3 regions of the Streptomyces asoensis genome follow, and region 1 is predicted to be linked to each of the others. Evidence: riboswitches for the same ligand, from Rfam matches in the RefSeq annotation. Region 1 holds a riboswitch; each other region holds the start of a gene.
The links. A riboswitch is a leader RNA that binds a small molecule or an ion and turns the genes downstream of it on or off. The one in region 1 is predicted to bind S-adenosylmethionine.
Positions count from the first base shown of each region.

Region 2: it holds a riboswitch for S-adenosylmethionine, as region 1 does, so the genes downstream of both, G9272_RS46300 (putative leader peptide) here and thrC (threonine synthase) in region 1, are expected to answer to the same signal.
Region 3: it holds a riboswitch for S-adenosylmethionine, as region 1 does, so the genes downstream of both, G9272_RS13305 (aminotransferase class V-fold PLP-dependent enzyme) here and thrC (threonine synthase) in region 1, are expected to answer to the same signal.

Region 1 is NZ_CP049838.1:4,679,753-4,686,923, forward strand. Features, by position in the region: gene G9272_RS20820 (ubiquitin-like small modifier protein 1) at 21-296, opposite strand; gene thrC (threonine synthase) at 293-1,609, opposite strand; SAM riboswitch class I at 1,628-1,793, opposite strand; gene G9272_RS20830 (glucosyl-3-phosphoglycerate synthase) at 1,964-2,908, shown strand; gene G9272_RS20835 (alpha,alpha-trehalose-phosphate synthase (UDP-forming)) at 3,026-4,438, shown strand; gene otsB (trehalose-phosphatase) at 4,426-5,298, opposite strand; gene G9272_RS20845 (DUF3263 domain-containing protein) at 5,329-5,574, opposite strand; gene G9272_RS20850 (ABC transporter substrate-binding protein) at 5,646-6,884, opposite strand; gene G9272_RS20855 (ROK family protein) at 7,101-7,171, shown strand, end outside.
Region 2 is NZ_CP049838.1:9,398,176-9,405,346, reverse strand. Features, by position in the region: gene G9272_RS41650 (protein kinase domain-containing protein) at 1-2,557, opposite strand, end outside; gene G9272_RS41645 (SAM-dependent methyltransferase) at 2,817-3,632, shown strand; SAM riboswitch class IV at 3,796-3,905, shown strand; gene G9272_RS46300 (putative leader peptide) at 3,925-4,056, shown strand; gene G9272_RS41640 (ABC transporter substrate-binding protein) at 4,275-5,897, shown strand; gene G9272_RS41635 (ABC transporter permease) at 5,906-6,865, shown strand; gene G9272_RS41630 (ABC transporter permease) at 6,862-7,171, shown strand, end outside.
Region 3 is NZ_CP049838.1:2,961,654-2,968,824, forward strand. Features, by position in the region: gene G9272_RS13305 (aminotransferase class V-fold PLP-dependent enzyme) at 1-1,309, opposite strand, end outside; SAM riboswitch class IV at 1,490-1,606, opposite strand; gene trpD (anthranilate phosphoribosyltransferase) at 1,686-2,750, opposite strand; gene qcrB (cytochrome bc1 complex cytochrome b subunit) at 2,904-4,550, opposite strand; gene qcrA (cytochrome bc1 complex Rieske iron-sulfur subunit) at 4,547-5,608, opposite strand; gene qcrC (cytochrome bc1 complex diheme cytochrome c subunit) at 5,605-6,417, opposite strand; gene ctaE (aa3-type cytochrome oxidase subunit III) at 6,483-7,103, opposite strand.

The DNA of each region.
Region 1 (7,171 bases):
AGCGACCGTCCAGCGACCGTTCAGCCGCCGGCGACGGCCGGGATGATCGAGACGCCGGCGCCGTCCGGGGTCGCCGTCTCCAGACCCTGCTCGAAGCGGACGTCGTCGTCGTTCACGTACACGTTGACGAACCGGCGCAGCTTGCCCTGGTCGTCCAGGACCCGGGCGGCGATGCCCGTGTGGTTCTTCTCCAGGTCGGCGATGACCTCACCGAGGGTCGCCCCCTCGGCCTTCACCTCGGCCTGGCCGCCGGTGTAGGTGCGCAGGATGGTGGGGATACGGACGTTGACGCTCATGACGCGAGGCCAGCCTCTCGGAAGGAGTCGAGGTTCGGGCGGATGGTCGCGGTCAGCCCGGTGCCGGCCACCGCGTCCAGGGTCTTCAGTCCGTCGCCCGTGTTGAGGACGACGGTCGTCTTGGTCGGGTCGAGCAGACCGTTCTCGATCAGCTTGCGCGTCACACCCACCGTCACACCACCGGCGGTCTCCGCGAAGATGCCCTCGGTCCGCGCCAGCAGCTTGATCGCGTCGACGACCTGCTCGTCGTTCACGTCCTCCACCGCGCCGCCGGTGCGCCGCGCGATGTCGAGGACGTACGGACCGTCCGCCGGGTTGCCGATGGCCAGCGACTTGGCGATGGTGTTCGGCTTCTGGGGGCGGACCACGTCGTGCCCGGCCTTGTAGGCCACGGACACCGGGGAGCAGCCCTCGGCCTGCGCGCCGAAGATCTTGTACGGCTTGTCCTCGACCAGCCCGAGCTTGATCAGCTCCTGGAGACCCTTGTCGATCTTCGTCAGCTGGGAGCCGGAGGCGATCGGCACGACCAGCTGGTCCGGCAGCCGCCAGCCGAGCTGCTCGCAGATCTCGTACGCCAGCGTCTTGGAGCCCTCGGCGTAGTACGGCCGCAGGTTGACGTTGACGAAGCCCCAGCCCTCGCCCGCCGAGTCGCCGATGAGCTCGGAGCAGAAGCGGTTGACGTCGTCGTAGTTGCCCTCGATACCGACGAGCTCGCCGCCGTAGATCGCGGCCATGACGACCTTGCCCTGCTCCAGGTCGTGCGGGATGAACACGCAGGACCGGAAGCCCGCCCGGGCGGCGGCGGCGCCGACGGCACCGGCCAGGTTGCCCGTGGAGGAGCAGGAGAGAGTGGTGAAGCCGAACGCGCGGGCGGCCTCGATGGCCTGGGCGACGACCCGGTCCTTGAAGGAGTGCGTCGGGTTGCCGGAGTCGTCCTTGACGAAGAGCTTGCCGGCGTCGACGCCCAGTTCACGGGCGAGGTTGTCGGCCTGGACGAGCTTGGTCCAACCGGGGTTGATGTTGGGCTTGTCGGCCACGTCCGCGGGGACGGGCAGCAGCGGCGCGTAGCGCCAGATGTTCGCGGGGCCCGCCTCGATGCGCTTGCGGAGCTCCTCGGTGTCGTAGGAGGAGAAGTCGTAGGCGATCTCGAGCGGGCCGAAACACTCCTCGCAGGCGAAGACCGGGCCGAGGGGCACACGGTGGCCGCACTCGCGGCAGGTCAACGCCGCGGCCGGACCGAGATCGACAGCAGAGGACGTCGTAGAGTCGGTGGTGCTTGCATCAGTGGTGCTTGCAACAGTCTGCGCAGCCATGTGAGGCGAGGCCCTTTCTCCTCATCTTCCTCACGACGCATCTCGCCGTGAGACGGATTTGGCACCTTCCCGAGCCGGGAGCCTCGCGGAGCGATCACCACATGGATCAGTGATCGTTACGAGACCGGCTGGAGGGTTGCCGGGGCTTCATCGGGCCGTATCCCTCTGCCCCTCTGGATGAGCGGTATGAAGTTGTGAACGGGGGGAGACCTCGGACATGCGATGGTCATCCGCGTTGTTCAAGACTGTAACCGAAGGCCAGGACAGTTGAGATAGTCGTCCGAACCGCGAGATGGATCACACGGTCACCTCCTGTGCACCCGGTGTGATCACGACAGTGAGGAGCCGCAGACTGTGCTTCAAGAAACTGAGCGCTGGCTGGCCACCCGCTCCTGGTCCGCGACCGATCGTCCGCTCCACCGGATCCTGGCCGCGAAGCGCGCCACGAACCAGTCGGTGTCCGTCGTCCTGCCCGCGCTGAACGAGGAGGAGACGGTCGGTGACATCGTCGCGATCATCCGTCACGACCTCATGCACCAGGTCCCGCTCGTCGACGAGATCGTGGTCGTCGACTCGGGATCGACCGACCGCACGTCCGAGGTGGCCGCGGCGGCCGGCGCGCGGGTCGTCCACCGGGACGACATCCTGCCGCGGATACCGGCCGTGCCCGGCAAGGGCGAGGTCCTGTGGCGCTCCCTGCTGGTCACCACCGGGGACATCGTCTGTTTCATCGACGCCGATCTGAGGGAGTTCTCCTCCGACTTCGTCTCGGGGATCGTCGGCCCACTGCTCACCGACCCCGGGGTGGATCTGGTCAAGGGCATGTACGACCGTCCGCTGGGCGGCGCGGCCGGCCAGGGCGGAAGGGTCACCGAGCTCATGGCCCGTCCGCTGCTCAACATGCACTGGCCGCAGCTGGCCGGGTTCGTGCAACCGCTCGGCGGCGAGTACGCGGCCCGACGCAGTCTGCTGGAGCAGCTGCCGTTCCCCGTCGGCTACGGCGTGGAGCTGGGCATGCTGGTCGACGCCCTGCACCTGGTGGGCCTGGACGCCCTCGCCCAGGTCGACATCGGCGTGCGCAAGCACCGTCATCAGGACGGGCAGGCGCTGGGCCGGATGGCGGCGGCCATCTACCGCACCGCCCAGCTCCGGCTGGCCCGCGGGCACCTGATCCGCCCGTCCCTCACCCAGTTCGAACGGAGCACGGACGGCTTCGAGCCGCGCACCTACTCCGTGGACACCGAGGAACGGCCGCCCATGGCGGAGATCGCGGAGTACGCGACCCGCAAGGTCGCGTGACCGTCGGACGGGCCGTATACGGCATGTCGCCGACAGCGGCGACACGGCCGGATACGGCCCGTCCACACAGCGCGACCGTACGTTTGAGCGTTTCCCGACCGGGCTAGGTTGAGGCGTATGGCTTCCACGCACGACACTCCCGCTCGGGCCGCCGAGGTGCTGGTCGCGTCCAACCGCGGCCCGGTCTCCTACGAGGTGCGCGAGGACGGCACGCTGCACGCGAAACGCGGCGGCGGCGGGCTGGTCTCCGGCCTGTCGGCCATCGGGCCCGACACGGGTGCCCTCTGGGTGTGCTCGGCGCTCTCCGACGGCGACCGGGAGGCGGTCCGGCGCGGGGTCGGCGAGGAGGGCGTGCGCATGCTGGCCGTCCCGGCCGACGTGCACGAGGACGCCTACAACGGCATCGCCAACTCCGTGCTGTGGTTCGTCCACCACCTGCTCTACCAGACGCCGCTGGAGCCCACCTTCGACGCGGAGTTCCGCCGTCAGTGGGCGTCGTACGAGACCTACAACCGGGCGTTCGCGGAGGCGCTGGCCCAGGAGGCGGCGGACGGCGCGGCCGTCCTCGTGCAGGACTACCACCTGTGTCTGGTGCCGGGGATGCTGCGTGAGCTGCGCCCGGACCTGCGCATCGGACACTTCTCGCACACGCCGTGGGCGCCGGTGGACTACTTCGCGCTGCTGCCGGGGGACGTGCGCGAGCGGTTGCTGCACGGGATGCTCGGCGCGGACCGCCTGGGCTTCCTCACCCGGCGCTGGGCGGACGCGTTCACCGCGTGCTGTACGGAGTTCGCCGGCGGGCCGGGCAAGACGCAGATCGGCGTGCACGGTCTCGGTGCGGACGCCGAGTTCCTGCGCGAGCGCTCGCACCGGCCGGACGTCGACGAGCGCATGGCGGCTCTCCGGGCGGAGATCGGCGAGGGCCGCAAGGCGATCGTCCGGGTCGACCGCACCGAGCTGTCCAAGAACATCGTGCGCGGGCTCCTGGCCTACCGGCAGCTGCTCGACGACCACCCGGAGTGGCGCGAGCGGGTCGTCCACGTGGCCTTCGCCTACCCCTCCCGCCAGGACCTCGCCGTCTACCGCGACTACATGGCCGAGGTGCAGCGCCTGGCCGAGGAGATCAACGCCCGGTACGGCACGCCCGGCTGGACCCCGGTCCTGCTGAACCTCAAGGACGACTTCGCCCGCTCCCTCGCCGCCTACCGGCTGGCCGACGTCGCCCTGGTGAACCCGATCCGCGACGGCATGAACCTGGTCGCCAAGGAGATCCCGGTCGTCTCCGACGAGGGCTGCGCGCTGGTCCTGTCCCGGGAGGCGGGGGCCTACTGGGAGCTGCGCGAGGACGCGATCACGGTGAACCCGTACGACGTCCTGGAGACCGCCCGCGCCCTGTACGAGGGGCTGACCATGAAGGCGGAGGAGCGGGCCGAGCGCACGAAGCGGCTGTCCGCGGCGGCGACCGCGCTGCCCCCGGCCCAGTGGTTCCTGGACCAGCTGAACGCCCTGCGGGAGATTCAGCCGAGCTGAGCGACCAGCTCCCGCAGCAGCCGTACGACGCCGGCGGGCCCGTCGACGACGAGGTCCGCGCGCTCGGCCAGTTCGCCGACCTCGCTGCTGCCGCTGCACACCAGCAGTCCGGGTACACCGTCCGCGCGGAGCTTCTCCACGGCGGCGAAGGCGGGCAGGTCGCCGAGGTCGTCGCCGGCGTAGAGGACGGACCGCGCGCCGGTCTCGCGGACGTGCTCCAGCAGGGCGACGCCCTTGTCCATGCCCGGCGGGCGCAGCTCCAGGACCATCCGGCCGGGTTCGACGATCAGGCCGTGCCGGCCGGCCAGGTCGGTGAGCGGGGCCCGCAGCGCTTCGAAGGCGGCCCGCGGGTCGTCGGCGCGGCGGGTGTGGACGGCGACGGCCCGGCCGCCCTTCTCCTCGACCGAGACACCCGGCCGGTCCCCGGCGGCGGCCAGGACCCGCGGGAGTTCGGCGCGGACGGCGGCCACTCCCGGGTGCGGGGCGGGGGCGCTCAGGGCGCCGGTGCGGGCGTCCCAGCGTTCGGCTCCGTAGTGGCCGAGGACGGAGAGGTGCTCCAGCCCTTCGGCCCCGGCGAAGCCGCCGTGCCGTACGGCGACCTCGGCGGGCCGCCCGGTGATGACGGCCACGGCGGCGACCTTCGGCGCGAGGGCCGTGAGCGCGGGGACGGCGTCGGGGTGCGCCCGGGCGTCCTCCGGGTTCTCGACGATCGGGGCGAGGGTGCCGTCGAAGTCGAGCGCGACGAGCGTGGTGGAGGGCCGGTCGAGGATCGCGTCGAGCGCGGCGCGGCCCGCGGGGGTGACCGGAACGGGGAGAGAAAGGGGCTCGGAATCCGTGGAGTGCGTCTCGTGGGTGCCCATACGCCGACGATAACCAACGCACGCCCGCGGCTAGCGCTCCCCCCGCCTCGCCTCCCGCACCCTGCGCAGTCGGTTCACCGTGACCGGGTCGTGGGCAAGGGCGCGGGGGTCGTCCAGGAGGGCGTTGAGGAGTTGGTAGTAGCGGACCGGGGACAGGTCCAGTTCCTCGCGTATCGCCCGTTCCTTCGCGCCGGGGCCGGAGAACCCGCGCCGCTCCAGGGCGAGGATGTCCCGCTCCCCCGCCCCCAGCTCGTCCGCTTCCGCTCGCCGCTCCATGTCCGCACGGTAGCGCCCGCCACCGACAGCGGCTCGGCGGCCCGGCGGCTCGGCGGCTCAGGCCCGGAGGCTCAGCCGCCGGAGCCGACGTCCAGCGTCGTGGCCGTGGTCTGGAGCTCGCCCAGTACGGCGGCCGGGTCGCCGCTCGCGGTCACGGCCTGGCCGATCCGCTTCTTGATCTCCGCGCTGACCTTCGCCCAGGAGGTCCGTCCGACGGGGTAGGTCTCGGAGAGCGGGAGCTGGTCGAGGAACGGCTTGAGGTCGGCGTCCTCCTTGGCCGCGCCCATGACCTGGGAGGCCGAGTTGGTGACCGGCAGCAGGTCGTACTCGCGGGAGAAGTCCAGCACGTTCTTCTCGCTGTAGACGTAGTCCAGGAAGTCGCCGACCTGCTCGGCGTGTCCGTTCTGCTTGAAGGCGGTCATCCAGTCGGCGACGCCCATGGAGACCTTGGTCGGGCCGGCCACGCCGGGCATCGGCACCATGCCGAACTTCACGCCCTTGCTCGCGGCCGCCTTCATCAGCGAGGGGTGCCCGTTGAGCATGCCCACGTCGCCGGCGGCGAACGCGGCGAACGCGGCGGCCCGGTTCAGCTTGTCGGGCGCGACCGGCCCGGTGAGGCCCTTGCCGACCAGGTCGTCCTTCAGCCAGTCGAAGGTCTCGATGTTCTCGGTGGAGTCGATGCTGTAGGCGCTGACGGTCTGGGTGTAGCCGCCCCCGCCGCTGAGCAGCCACTGGAGGGTCTCGGCCTGCGCCTCCTCGGACCCGAGGGGCAGTGCGTACGGGTACTTCACGCCCTCGTCCTTGAGCGCCTTCGCGTCCTCGGCGAGCTCGGCCCAGGTGGTCGGCGGGGTCAGGCCGGCCTTGGCGAAGAGGGTCTTGTTGTAGAACAGCAGCCGCGTGGAGGAGGCGAACGGCATGCCGTACTGCACCCCGCGCACCTCGCCCGCGTTGGCGAGCTGGGACACGAAGTCGGCCTCGACGGGGATGGAGAGCACGTCGCTCACCTTGTAGAGCTGGTCGGCGGCCGCGTAGTCGGCGTACGCGCCGATCTGGGCCATGTCGGGGGCCTTGCCCGCGTCGACCATCGCCTTGACCTTGGCGTCCACCTCGTTCCAGGAGTAGACGGTCACGTCGACGGTGACGCCGGGGTGGTCCTTCTCGTACGCCTCGACGAGCTTGTCCCAGTACTTCTTCGAGCTGTTGGCGCTGCTGTCGCCGTAGTCGGCGGCGACGAGTCTCAGCGTGACGTCGTCGGAGTCTCCGGACAGTCCGCAGCCGGTGAGGACCGCGGCCATACCGAGGGCGGACACGCCCGCGACCGCTCCCGTGATCGTTCCTGACTTCCGTGCCCGCCGCTGCACCGTGACGCTCCCAACTGATTGATCATACCAATGGACCGTTATCCGGATTAAGGTCTACACCACCCCTGTGGACTAGACCTCTTTCGGGCCTCCGGGGCGGCACGGTACCCCCAAGAGCCGCGAGTGGACTAGACCTCTTGCGGGTCCTCGGTCCACACTGTCCCCGTGAGACATGTCATCGCCCTGGACGTGGGCGGCACCGGGATGAAGGCCGCGCTGGTCGGCGCGGACGGCGC
Region 2 (7,171 bases), 4.7 Mb from region 1:
TCTCGTAGATGTCGGAGATGTCGACGTTCTTCAGCGTCACCCGGAAACCGGCCTTGTCCAGGGCCTTCTTCACCGCCTTCGCCCGTGCTTCGTCGGCTGTCGTCGCATAGGCGACGGTGAGCGGGTAGGCCGTCTCGCCGGCCTCGGTGAGCAGCGCTCGGGCGGCGCCGGGGTCACCGTGCGCGCCGGCGCCGTACAGGTCGAAGTCGCGGGAACCGCGGATGCCCGGCGGCATCAGGTGGTGCGTGGCGACGCCGTCCTCGCCGCTCGCGGCCAGGACGTCCGCCGCCGGATACGCGGTGGCGATGGCCTGACGGACCTTCAGCTTCGGTACCCGCTCGGTGTCGACGGAGTACGCGTGGACGTAGGGGGCGGGTGACGTCACCCTGACCGTTCCGCTGCCGGTGGCGCCGTCCGTCGTGCCGAGCCCGTCCTTGTCCAGCGAGCCGGAGAACGTCATCACGGCGGAGTCCGGACCGGCCGCGCGGATCCGGGACTTGATCTCGTCGAGGGTGAGCGCGCCGGTGATCTCGTACCGGTCGGGGTACGCGGTGCGCACCGGGTCCGTGTCCGCGCGCCACTTCGGGTTGCGGGTGAGCGTGAGGTTCCTGGCGCCGGTGAAGGAGCCGATCTGGTACGGGCCCGTCGACGGCAGGAGGGCGGACGTACCGGAGATGTCGGAGACCCGCTCCGGCACCGGTGCGCCGTTGGGGCCGGCCAGGACCACGTTGAAGTCGGGGTGGGCGCCGTCGAGGTGGAAGACGATCGTGCTGTCGTCCGGGGTCTCGATGACACCCGGCGGCATTTCGTGCTCGCCGCCGATGCCGTCCGCGTCCTCGGGACCGAGCAGGAAGCTGCGCAGGGTGCGGTCGCCCATCGGGAACTCGTCGGGGTCGAGGGCGCGCTCGACCGCGTACGCGAAGTCCTGGGCGCGTACGGGCGATCCGTCGTTGTAGGTGAGGCCCGCCTTGAGGGTGAACGTCCATTCGCGGCCGTCCAGCGACGACCGACCGGTGTCCTGGGCGAGGTCCCCGACGAGTCGGACAGAGCCGTCGGGCAGGGTTCTGAGGGCGGTCAGGCTCCGGTAGACGAGGCGGGAGATCAACCGGTCGGCGCCGGACCACATGTTGCCCGGGTCGACGGTGGTGATCTCGCCGGGTTCGAGGACCGTGACCGTGCCGCCCTTGCGGGCGTTCCGCACCGCCGGGGCGGGGCCCTTGGAGTCGGCGGCGGAGCCGAGCGTGAGCGTCTGGGTCTTCGCCACCGGGGCCACGAGGCCGGCCTTCGACCCGCCCGAGCCGTTCTTCCCACTCCCCTCGTCGTCGCTGTCGCCGCCGCCGAAGGGCTGGAGGACGGCGACTGCGGCCACGAGCGCGACGGCGACCACGGAGGCCCCGATCCACGCGACGCGCCCGCGCCGACGGGCGGCCGCGGGAACGGTCGGCGGCTGCCTCGGGCGGGGCGGCGCGAGCAGGTACGAGGTGACGTCGACTCCGAGGGGCGTGGCCTCCGCCGCGAACGGCCCCGGGGTCGGCGCCGGGGCGAGGGCAGGAGCCGGAGCCGGGGCAGGGGCAGGGGCAGGGGCAGGGGCAGGATCCTGCTCACTCCGATGCGCGGACACCCGGTCCGAGCTCCCCGGTTCGATGGAAGCGGAGTGCTGCCCCGGCAGGGCGGTGTGATCCGGGAGTGGGGGCGCGGACTCGGAGAGCGGCGGCGCGGCCTCGGCCACGGCCAGCGTCTCGAACAGCGCCCGTGCCTCCTCCGCCGTCGGTCGCTCATCGACCGGCTTCGCCAGCATCCGCCCCACCAGTTCGTCCCAGGCGGGGGCCAGCCCCGGACGCCGTACCGACGGCTTCTGCGGTGTCTCGTACACATGGCAGTGCATCAGCGCGGGCGCCGACGCCGAGTCGAAGGGCGGTGCGCCGGTGAGCATCTCGTACACCGTGCAGCCCAGCGCGTACACATCCGTGCGCCCGTCGTCCGCGCCGCGGGTGAAGCGCTCCGGCGCCATGTAGGAGAGGGTGCCGACGGGCGAGTCGGTGGTCACGGTGAGCCGGCCGCCGGTCGTCGCGTCGAGGAACTTGGCGATGCCGAAGTCGAGCACCTTCACCATGCCCTCGTCCGTGAGCATCACGTTCGCCGGTTTGATGTCGCGGTGCACGATGCCGGCCCGGTGCGCGGTCGCCAGGGCCCGGCAGACCTGTGCCGCGAGCACCGCGACCCGCTCCGGCGCCGGCGGCCCCTCGGCCAGCAGCTCGCGCAGGGTCCGCCCCGAGAGCAACGGCATGACCAGGTAGGGGACTTCACCTTCCGCGCCGTGGTCGAAGACCGGCACGATGTACGAGCTGTCGAGGGCGGCGGCGGCCCGCGCCTCCCGCCCGAACATGGCGAGCAGCCGTTCCCGCTCGGCACCGACCGTGCCCGGTGGCAGGCTCAGCAGCTTGACGGCCACCGTGCGTTCGAGCCGCGCGTCCCTGGCCCGCCACACCACACCCATACCGCCCGCACCGATCCGCTCGGTGAGCGTGTACCGGCCGTCCAGGACCGTGTCGCGCATCCTCGCCCCCACTCGCTCAAGGATTGGGCGGTCTCAATGTACCTATGCACAAGGCGAGTTGAGGGGTTCCGGGACGAGGTGCGAGCGAGGTGTGAGCGGTGCGTCCGGACCGGCCGACACGGAGACGTGAACCCGGATGTCTCCGTGAGGGCACTGTTCGAACCCACCGAAAATGTGAACGGGTGTACGTACCAGGGTCGTTGGGACGTAAGTTGTGGCTCGAACTGCCCACGCCTCGGCCGAAAGACGGACGCCCCTCATGACCGACCATGTGACCACGCCCGGATCAGCGGCACATCAGAAGATCGACACCTCGGTGCCGCACTCGGCCCGCATCTGGAACTACTGGCTCGGCGGGAAGGACAACTACCCCGTGGACGAGCAGGCCGGTGACGCCTACACCGCCGTGTTCCCCGGCATCGTCACCATCGCCCGCAGCAGCCGCGCGTTCCTGCGCCGCAACATCACGTACCTGGTCTCCGAGGCGGGCATACGACAGTTCCTGGACGTCGGAACGGGCCTGCCGACCGCCGACAACACCCACGAGGTCGCCCAGCGTCTCGCCCCCGAGACCCGGATCGTCTACGTCGACAACGATCCCCTGGTCCTCGCCCACGCCCGCGCCCTGCTCTACTCCACCGCGGAGGGCGCGACCTCCTATGTCGACGCCAATGTGCTGGACCCGGAGCGCATCCTGGCGCGCGCCGCCGAGACGCTGGACTTCAGCCGTCCCACCGCGCTCATCCTCAGCAACATCCTGGGCCACGTCGCCGACCACGACCAGGCCCGCTCCATCGTCACCAACCTGATGGCGGCACTGCCGTCCGGCAGCTACCTCTCCATCAACGACGGTTCGCGGGGCATCGACCCGGTCTTCGAAGAGGCCCAGGACGCCTACAACGAAAGCGGCGCCGTCCCGTACAACCTGCGATCCGTCGACGAGATCACGGCGTACTTCGACGGCCTGGAGCTCCTGGAGCCCGGAGTCGTCTCGGTCCCCCTCTGGCGCCCGGAGGCCACCTCCCCCGCGCCGGACGTCATCGGCGAACACGGCGGCCTCGCCCGCAAGCTGTAGCCGCCCACGCCACCACCCACGCCGCCACCCTCCTCACCGGACGGGCGGCCGGCCGGCGCTGATACCGCTCCGCCGCACCCGCCGTCACGGCCGGTGCGGCGGAGCTGTTCAACTCTCCTACCGATATTGACGGATAATGTCAGTACTCCGTAAGATCGACCCCGGCATTGAGTGTCAGCATCAAGCCCTGGCTAGCTGACCGGCAACCCTCCTCCGCGGTGGGGTGCTCCAGGTGAAAGCCCGGCAGGGTCACCGACTCTGCAAGCGCGTGGCCCCGGTTCGGGGGCCTGAGATGTGGAGGACCAGCGTGCGGCTCAGCGGCAACCTGAGTGCCTCGATCGCGACCGCGGCGCTGTTCTCCGGATTCTCGCGCCGACGCCACATCGACCTGCGGCGTTCCGCCAGCTGTCTGTGTCAGGGCTGATCACGCCCCACCTCGCAGGCTGACCCTCGCCCACAGCACGGTCATGCCGTCAGCGACTTCGCCATCGACACAGTCGTCGACATCCCCTCCCCCTGAACAGTCCCCCGCACAGTTCTGAGCAGTGTCGGCCCGTGCGAGGCCGGCACCCTCCGCGCACAGCCATGGCCGCGTTCCGCTCCGGCATGTGCGCGGTGACCTTGGAGTAGGAGAACCATCCCGTGACAGCGCATCCGGATTCCCGTACCCCCCGGTGGGCGGCGCTCGCCGCCCTCGTGACCGGCAGCCTTCTGCTCAGCGCCTGCTCGTCGAGCGACACCGGCACCTCGAGCGGCGAGGGCGGCAGCCCGAAGTCGGGTGGCACCCTGACCTTCGCGGTGGGTTCCGACGCCGGCTGCGTGGATCCGCAGCAGGTGGGCAGCAACGACACCATCTACTCACTGCGTCAGGTCGTGGACTCCCTGACCGACCAGGACCCCAAGACCGGCAAGATCGTGCCATGGCTCGCGAAGAGCTGGGACATCAGCCCGGACACCACGACGTTCACGTTCCACCTGAGATCAGGTGTGACCTTCAGCGACGGGACACCGCTGACCGCGCAGGTGGTCAAGGACAACTTCGACGCGGTGCCGAAGCTCGGCGCCCTCGGCACACTCGCCCAGGGGTACCTGAGCGGCGTGGAGAGCACCACCGCCGTGGACCCGCTCACGGTGCGGGTGAAGTTCAAGCAGCCCAACGCGCAGTTCCTCCAGGCCACGGCCACGCACTCGCTGGGGATCGAGTCGTCGGCGAGCGCGCGCAGGAGCCCGCAGGAGAAGTGCAGCAAGGGAGTGGTCGGATCCGGGCCGTTCGTGCTGAACGGCTATGTGCAGAACCAGTCGATCACCCTGGCCAAGCGCGCCAAGTACGCCTGGGGTTCCTCGCTGTGGACCAAGCAGGGCGAGGCGTACCTGGACAAGCTGGTGTTCAAGGTGGTGCCCGAGGCCGGCGTGCGCACCGGCAGCCTCCAGTCCGGCCAGGTGGACGCGATCGGCAGCGTCGGCCGGGCCAACGAGGCGGCGCTCAAGGGCGGCGCGGTGAACCTCCGGCAACGGGCCAACCCGGGCGTGGTGTTCAACCTGGGGCTCAACAACTCCCGGCCGCTCTTCAAGGACGCGAAGATACGCCAGGCGATCCTGTTCGCCATCGACCGGCAGCAGATCGTCGACGCCGTGTTCCCGACCGGCACCGAGCCGGCGACCAGCATCCTGGCGCACACCACACCGGACTACGCCGATCTCGGTTCGGACCTGGCCTTCGACGCCGCCAAGGCGAAGTCCCTGCTGGACTCGGCCGGTTGGAAGGCGGGCAGCGACGGCGTCCGGGTCAAGGACGGCAAGAAGCTGAGCCTGACCGTCAAGTGGTTCGCCAACGCGGCCACCAACCAGCCCGCGCTGGAACTGATCCAGCAGCAGCTCAAGGCCGTCGGTGTCGAGGTGGTGCTCAAGCAGCTCCAGATCGCCCAGTTCTCCCCGACCCTTCAGTCCGGTGACTTCGACGCGGTGTGGGGCAACGTGACCCGCGCCGACCCGGACATCCTGCGCAGCTCGTACTCCACCCGGCTGGCCAACTTCTACCACCTGCCGGCCACCGCGCTGGACACCGCGCTGACCCAGCAGGCCGCGACGACCGACACGGCCAAGCGCAAGCAACTCGTCACCCAGGCACAGCAGTTGATCGTTCAGAACGCCTATGTCGTACCCGTGGTGGAGCTTCAGACCCAGCTGGGGGTGGCCAAGAAGGTGCACAACCTCGACTTCGAGGCCTCCAGCCGGATCCAGCTGCACGACACCTGGATCGGGTAGCGGCCGGCATGCGTCTCTATGTGGTCAAGCGACTCGCGCAGGCCCTCGGGGTGCTGTGGGCGGCCTACACGGTGTCCTTCCTCGTGCTGGACTACCTGCCCGGTGATCCCGTCTCGGCGATGGCCGGCGCGGGAGCGGACACGGGCCAGGTCGATCCGGCCCAACTCGCCGCGCTGCGGCACGAGTACGGCTTCGACAAGCCGGTTCTCGCGCAGTACGCCGACTGTCTCGGCAGGGCGGTGCGCGGCGACTTCGGCGACTCGGTGTCCACCGGCCGGCCGGTGACCTCGACGCTGGCCGACGCGCTGCCGCAGACCCTCCAGCTGACCGGGGCGGCATTGCTGCTCGCGGTGGCCCTCGGCGGCGGCCTGGCGGTACTGGCGACCTACACCACCCTGCGGTGGTTGCGGCAGCTGCTGCTGTCGTTGCCGCCGCTGGGGGTGTCGGTGCCGACGTTCTGGGTCGGGCTGGTGCTCGTCGAGCTGTTCTCCTTCCGGACGAGGCTGTTCCCGGCGTTCGGCAACGACGGGCTGCGGGGCCTGGTGCTGCCCGCGGTGACGCTGGCGATCCCGACCGGCGCCCTGGTGGCGCAGGTGCTGGCCAAGAGCCTGCTCACGGCACTGGACCAGGCCTATGTGGAGACCGCCCGGGCCAAGGGCGCCGGCCGGCTGCGCATCCATCTGCGGCACGCGCTGCGCAACGCCTCGCTGCCGGCGCTGACGGTCGTCGGGCTGCTGGCCGGCCAGCTGATCGCCGGTTCGGTCGTCGTCGAGACGGTGTTCTCCCGCGACGGTCTGGGCCGGGTGACCGCCGCCGCGGTCACCGTCCAGGACATCCCGCTGGTCCAGGGGGTCGTGGTGTTCGGGGCGCTGATCTTCGTGGCTGCCAATCTGGTCGTCGATCTCGTCTACCCGCTGCTCGACCCGCGGATCGTGGTGGCGGCGACCAGGAAGGTGCGTCCCGCATGAGCCGGACACTTGCCGACGATGTCACCGCCGGAGCCGCCGGAACGGCGGGAGCTGCCGAAACGGTCGGAGCGGTCGAAGCCGCCACCGGCCTGGCCCGACCGGTGGATCCCGGTGCCGACCCGGGCCCCGCGAGCGCCGGACGCGGTGTCGGACCGCGACGGTTCCTGCTGTTCCTGGTGCGCCGGCCCGGGCTGCTGACCTCGGTCCTGGTGCTGGTGCTGGTGGTGCTGGCCGCGTTCTGGCCAGGGCTGTTCACCTCGCAGGACCCGCTGCACGGGGTGCCCGCGGAGAACTTCCGGAGCCCCG
Region 3 (7,171 bases), 1.7 Mb from region 1:
CCTCGCTCACCAGTTCGCGCACCGCGTTCACGAAGCGCTCCACGTGCTCGTCCGGGGTTCCCGCGCCGAAGCTGACCCGGATGGCGTTGAGGGACTTCTCGCCGGGAGCCGCCTCGGGGGCGCCGCACTCGCCCTGGGTCTGGGGGTCGCTGCCCAGCAGCGTGCGGACCAGGGGGTGGGCGCAGAAGAGGCCGTCGCGGACCCCGATGCCGTACTCGGCGGAGAGGGCGGCGGCGAAGTGGGAGCTGTTCCAGCCCTCGACGACGAAGGAGATCACGCCGACCCGCGGGGCGTCGTCGCCGAACAGGGACAGCACCCTCACCTGCGGGACCTCGGCCAGACCGGCCCGCACCTTCGCGATCAGGTACTCCTCCCGGGCGACCAGGCTGTCGAAGCCCGCCTCGGTGAGGGCCTTGCACGCCGAGGCGATGGAGTAGGCGCCGATCACGTTCGGGGAGCCGGCCTCGTGGCGGGCGGCGCTCTCGTGCCACTCCACGTCCACTCCCCCGTCCTCGCGCCGCGTGACCTTGCGGCTGGCGCCGCCGCCCGCGAGGTACGGGTCGGCCTCCACCAGCCAGTCGGCGCGGCCGGCCAGCACCCCGGAGCCGAAGGGCGCGTACAGCTTGTGACCGGAGAAGGCGACCCAGTCGACGTCGAGCTCCTGCACGGAGACCGGGTGGTGCGGGGCCAGCTGGGCCGCGTCCAGGACGATCCGGGCCCCGTGCGCGTGTGCGGCGGCCGCCAGCTCGCGTACCGGCCACAGCTCGCCGGTGACGTTCGAGGCACCGGTGACACAGACCAGGGCCGGGCCGTAGGGGTCACGGTCGGCGAGGGCCCGCTCCAGCGCCTCGACGGCCTGGCGCGGGGTGCGCGGGGCGTTGAGGTAGGTGACCCGGGCGTCCTGCCAGGGCAGCAGCGAGGCGTGGTGCTCGGTCTCGAAGACGAAGACCTGGCAGCCGGCGGGCAGGGCCCGCGCCAGCAGGTTGAGGGAGTCCGTCGTCGAGCGGGTGAAGACCAGCTGGTCGTCGGGGCGGCAGTCCAGGAACTCGGCCACCGTCCTGCGGGCGTTCTCGAAGAGGTCCGTGGACAGCTGCGAGAGGTAGCCGGCGCCCCGGTGGACGCTGCCGTAGTACGGGGCGTAGGCCGCCACGTCGTCCCAGACGCGCTGGAGGGCGGGGGCGCTGGCCGCGTAGTCGAGCGCCGCGTAGCTGACCTCGCCGCCCGTCACGAGCGGGACCGTGACATCCCGGCCGAGAACGGGCAGCGGTGCACAAACGGTACGGGCGGTGGCAGCGGTGGAGACAGACATGGCGAACTCCCGTGAGAGGCAAGGGGGAACCACCGTGCGAGCGGGCATGGCTCGAGCACGGGGGAAGGTGAAAGGGGTATGCGGAGGCGGGGCTCTACGCCCTATCGCATTCGCTTGCTCACGGAAGGCTCCCTCGAACGACCAGGACCCCTGGCGGTACTCACTCAGAAGAGTGCGAGGGGTCCGCGCTTGCCGTAGACCTCGCTGCCTACGGCCTGGTCTTCACCCGGGGCACCCCGCCACGGACGGAGGGTTGCCGGACAGTCGGCCGGGGCCTCATGACTGTCACTCATGACCTGACACAGGAACGTACGTGAAGTGATCGCCGTCCCGCAACCCGTGTCCGGATCGCGGGACGGCCATCAGCGGTGAGGCGTCACGCGTTGGTGGCGGCGACCCAGCGGTCCAGCGCCCGCTTGGCCGCACCCGAGTCGATCGACTCGGCCGCCTTGTCCATGCCGACGCGCAGTTGCTCGGCAAGGGTGCCGGAGCCCGGCTCCAGGGCCACCAGGGCTGCCGCCGAGTTCAGCAGCACGGCGTCCCGCACCGGGCCGGACTCGCCCTCCAGGAGACGGCGGGCGACCTCCGCGTTGTACGACGGGTCGCCGCCCCGCAGGGCCTCGACCGGGACCAGCTCGAGCCCGACGTCACGCGGGTCGAAGGTCTCCTCGGTGACCTTGCCGTCACGGACGACCCACACATGGGACGTGGCCGTCGTGGTCAGCTCGTCGAGACCGTCGTCGCCCCGGAAGACCAGGGACGAGTTGCCGCGCTCGGCGAAGACGCCGGCGACGACCGGCGCCATCCGCGGGTCCGCGACCCCGACCGCCTGGGCCCGTACCTTGGCGGGGTTGGTCAGCGGGCCGAGCACGTTGAACACCGTGCGGATGCCCAACTGGCCGCGCGCGGCGCCCACATGACGCAGCGCCGGGTGGAACTTGATCGCGAAGCAGAAGGTGATCCCGGCCTCCTGGGCCACCTCGGCAACGCGCCGCGGGGTCAGCTCCAGATTGACGCCGAGCTTCTCCAGGACGTCCGAGGCGCCGGACGCGGAGGACGCGGCCCGGTTGCCGTGCTTGACGACCGTGGCACCCGTGCCGGCCACGACGATCGCGGACATCGTGGAGATGTTGACCGTCTTCGCGCCGTCGCCGCCCGTGCCGACGATGTCGACGGTCGGGCCGGGCACCTCGATCAGGTTGGCGTGCTCGTACATCGCCCGGACGAGCCCGTTGATCTCCGCGACGGTCTCGCCCTTGGCCCGCAGCGCCACCACGAACCCGGCGATCTGCGCGTCGGTGGCCTCGCCGCGCATGATCCGGTCCAGCGCCCAGAACGTGGCGTCGGCGTCCTGGTCGCGACCGTACAGCAGGCCGTTCAGCACCTCGGGCCAGGAACGGCCCGCCGCGGTGTCGCCTCCAGCGGGGGTCACAGCGCTCATAGCCGCTCCTGCGTGTGTCGTCGTGTGCGTCGTGTGTCGTCGTGCGCCTCATGACAAGGTGCACCCCACCCTATCCAGCCCGTGGGCACGGCAAAGGGCCCCGTCCGAAGACCGGACGAGGCCCTTTCCCGTGGCGTGGCGACGCCTCAGCGATCAGTGGTGGCCGTGGCCGCTCGTGATCTCCTTGTACTCCTCCGCGGTGGGCTTCGGAATCTGCTGGTCCTCACCGAAGTACGCCCCGCTGATCTTGGCGCGGAGCTTCTCCTTGCCCTTCACCTTGCGCTCGACGCCGTTCTCGTCGACGGCGGCGCCGATCGCGGCCGGCTCGTACTGCTCGTGCGCCGTGAGGGTGTGCAGCTGCTCCTGGCTGAGCGGCTCGTGGATCTCGATGAACTCACCGTGCGGCAGGCGCTTGATGGTGCCGGTCTCGCGACCGTGCAGCACCTTGTCCCGGTCCCGGCGCTGGAGGCCGAGGCAGATCCGCTTGGTGACGATGTACGCGATGACCGGTCCGGCGATGAAGAAGATCCGGACGAACCAGGTGATCGAGTTGATCGACAGGTGGAGGTGGGTGGCCCACAGGTCGTTGCCACCGCCGACCAGCATGATCATGTACATCGTGACCCAGGCGACGCCCAGCGCGGTGCGCGTCGGGGCGTTGCGCGGCCGGTCCAGGATGTGGTGCTCGCGCTTGTCGCCCGTGACCCACGACTCGATGAAGGGGTAGAGCGCGAGGATCGCGAGCAGAACACCGAACAGGACCAGCGGGATGAACACACCCAGGACCAGGGTGTGGCCCCAGATGTTGACCTCCCAGCCCGGCATGAAGCGGATCAGGCCCTCGGCGAAGCCCATGTACCAGTCGGGCTGGGCACCGGTGGACACCTGGTCCGGACGGTAGGGGCCCATGGCCCAGATCGGGTTGATCTGGGCGATGCCCGCGATGACCGCGATCACACCGAAGACCAGGAAGAAGAAGCCTCCGGCCTTGGCCATGTACACCGGCAGCAGCGGCATGCCGACGACGTTCTTGTTGCTCTTTCCGGGGCCCGCGAACTGCGTGTGCTTGTGGTAGAAGACCAGGATCAGGTGGCCGACCACCAGGCCGAGCATGATGCCCGGCAGCAGCAGGATGTGGATCGAGTAGAACCGCGCCACGAAGTCGTGGCCCGGGAACTCCCCGCCGAACAGGAACATCGAGATGTACGTGCCGACGATCGGCATCGACAGGATCGCGCCCTGGGTGAAGCGGACACCGGTGCCGGAGAGCAGGTCGTCCGGGAGCGAGTAACCGGTGAAACCGGTGAACATGCCCAGGACGAACAACAGGAAGCCGAACAGCCAGTTGACCTCACGGGGCTTGCGGAACGCGCCCGTGAAGAACACCCGCATCATGTGCACGAACATGCCGGCGAGGAAGATCAGCGCCGCCCAGTGGTGGATCTGCCGGATGAGCAGACCGCCGCGCACGTCGAAGGAGATGTGCAGGGTCGAGCTGAACGCCTCGGACATCAGCTGTCCCTGGAGCGGGACGTAGCTGCCGTGGTACTCCACCTCGTTCATCGACGGGTGGAAGAACAGCGTCAGGTACACACCCGTGAGGATGATGATGATGAAGCTGTAGAGGCAGATCTCACCCAGCATGAACGACCAGTGGTCGGGGAAGATCTTGCGCATGTTGGCCTTGGCCAGGGAGTAGATCCCCAGCCGGCCGTCGGCCCAGTCGGCGATCCGCTCGCCGGCCGGCGCCTTCCCGCGTTCACGGGACTCGTTGCTCTCGGTGTTTACGTTCGTGCTCATCCGCGCTCCCAGAAAGCAGGACCGACGGGCTCTTCGAAGTCGCCGAGCGCCTCGAGATAGCCCTCGTCGTTCACACCGATGCGCAGCTGCGGCAGGGCGTGGCCGGCGGGGCCGAAGATCACTCGGGCACCGTCGGAGAGGTCGAAGGTGGACTGGTGGCAGGGGCACAGCACGTGGTGCGTCTGCTGCTCGTACAGCGAGATCGGGCAACCGACGTGGGTGCAGATCTTCGAGTACGCCACGATGCCCTGGTAGGACCAGTCGAGTTCCTGCTTGTCCTTGATGTTGTCCGGCTGGAGCCGGACGATCATCAGGGCCGCCTTGGCGATCTCGTTCTGGAACTCCTCGTCGTGCTCCTCCAGGCCCTCGGGCTTGGCGAAGGTGAGCGAACCGACGGCGACGTCCGAGGGACGCAGCGGCTCGTTCGTGTTCATGTTGACGAGCAGCTTGCCCTTGGCCCACAGCGTGTGACGCAGCTTGTCCTCGGGCAGCGGGCCGAGGTCGCGCAGCAGCACGACACCGGACAGCGGCACCAGGGTGAGCGCGCCGAACATCGTGTTGCGGATCAGCTTGCGACGGCCGAGCGCGGACTCCTTGGCACCCTGCTTGAAGTCCGCGTGGACCTTCGCACGGACCTCGGGGGGCGCGGCGATCGCGTGCCGCTCGTCGGCGACCTCCACGTCGGACATCAGGGTGCGGGCCCAGTGGACCGCGCCGGCGCCGATGGTGAACAGCGCCGTGCCCAGCGTCAGACCCAGCGCGAAGTTCAGCGCGCTGAGGTGGCCGATCGGGAACACGAAGATCGACTTGTCGGCGGGGATCGCCACGTACGCGGCGATGAAGCCGACCGTGGCGAGCATCGACAGCGTGAACAGGAAGGCGACCGCACGCTCGGACCGCTTGGCGGCCCGCTCGTCGATGTCCTGGACGCGGTGCTCGTGGGGCGGCAGCCCCGGGTCGGCGAACGGGTTCTGCTCGTCCGCGATGCCTACGGCGCTGCCGTGTGCGTGGTCCTGCTCAGCGGGCAGGTTCTCTTCTGGAATGTCTTGGCTACTCATGACTTCTTGGCCTTTGCGGTCCGAGCGGCGACCCAGACGGCGACCGCGATCAGGGCACCGAGACCGAAGATCCAGGCGAACAGGCCCTCACTGACCGGCCCGAGGCCGCCCAGCTCCAGACCACCGGGGTTGTTCGTCTCGTCGCTGTTGACCGCGTGCAGGTACGCGATGATGTCCTTCTTGTTCTGCTCCGACAGGGTGGTGTCGGGGAAGGAAGGCATGTTCTGCGGGCCGGTCTGCATGGCCTCGTAGATGTGCTTCGGGTCCACGCCCTCGAGGGTCGGGGCGTACTTGCCCTTGGTGAGGGCACCGCCCTTGCCGGTGAAGTTGTGGCACTGCGCGCAGTTGGTGCGGAACAGCTCGCCACCCTTGGCGATGTCCGCGCCCTCCGGGCCGTACTCGGCGTCGGTCGGGACGGACGGGCCGGCGCCCAGGGAGGAGATGAACGCGGCGAGCTGGTCGATCTCGGCCTGCGTGTAGATGACCTTCTTCGCGGGCACCTGGGCGCCCTGCGAGGTAGCCGCGGGCATACGCCCGGTGCCGACCTGGAAGTCGACGGCCGCGGCGCCCACGCCGACCAGGCTCGGGCCGTCGGAGGTCCCCTGACCGCCGGTGCCGTGGCAGCTTGCGCAGCCAACGGCGTAGAGCTTCTTGCCCTCGTCGATGGCGAGGGACTGGGCGGTGTCGTCTGCCTGTGCCTTGCTCGCGGGCGCGAACGCGGCGTACAGCCCCCCGGTAGCCGCCAGCGCGAGGAGTAGGACGACGAGCGCCGCCAGCGGATGGCGTCGTCGTACGGAGAGCTTTTTCACGGATTACCCCGGTGTCAGGATCTTCTGCGTCGATGCTTGGGATGTGCGGGAGCGAGCGTGCCCGGCTACTTGATCATGTAGATCGTGGCGAAGAGGCCGATCCAGACGACGTCGACGAAGTGCCAGTAGTAGGACACGACGATGGCCGCGGTCGCCTGCTCGTGGGTGAACCTCTTGGCCGCGTAGGTGCGCCCGAGGACGAACAGGAAGGCGATGAGGCCGCCCGTCACGTGCATGCCGTGGAAGCCGGTGGTCAGGTAGAACACCGAGCCGTACGGGTCGGAGGAGAGCGAGAGCCCGTCCTTCTTCACCAGCTCCGTGTACTCGAAGATCTGACCGCCGATGAAGATCGCACCCATGATGAAGGTGACGATGAACCACATCCTGAGCTTCTTCACGTCACCGCGCTCGGCGGCGAAGACGCCGAGCTGGCAGGTGAGGGAGGAGAGCACCAGGATCGTGGTGTTGGTGGCCGAGAACGGGAAGTTCAGGGCCTCGGCCATTTCCTTCCAGTGATCAGGACCCGTCACCGATCGCAGGGTGAAGTACATCGCGAAGAGGGCCGCGAAGAACATCAGCTCGGAGCTCAGCCAGATGATGGTTCCGACGCTGGTGAGGTTCGGCCGATTGACCGACGGGTGCGCGTGCCCGGTTTCTACTGTCGTTGCTGTCGCCACGACCGACATTATGTCGGTCCCTTATCCCGCCCTCACTCCGGGGGGTGCCGTTCGGAGTGTTCGCACCGTGTGTACTG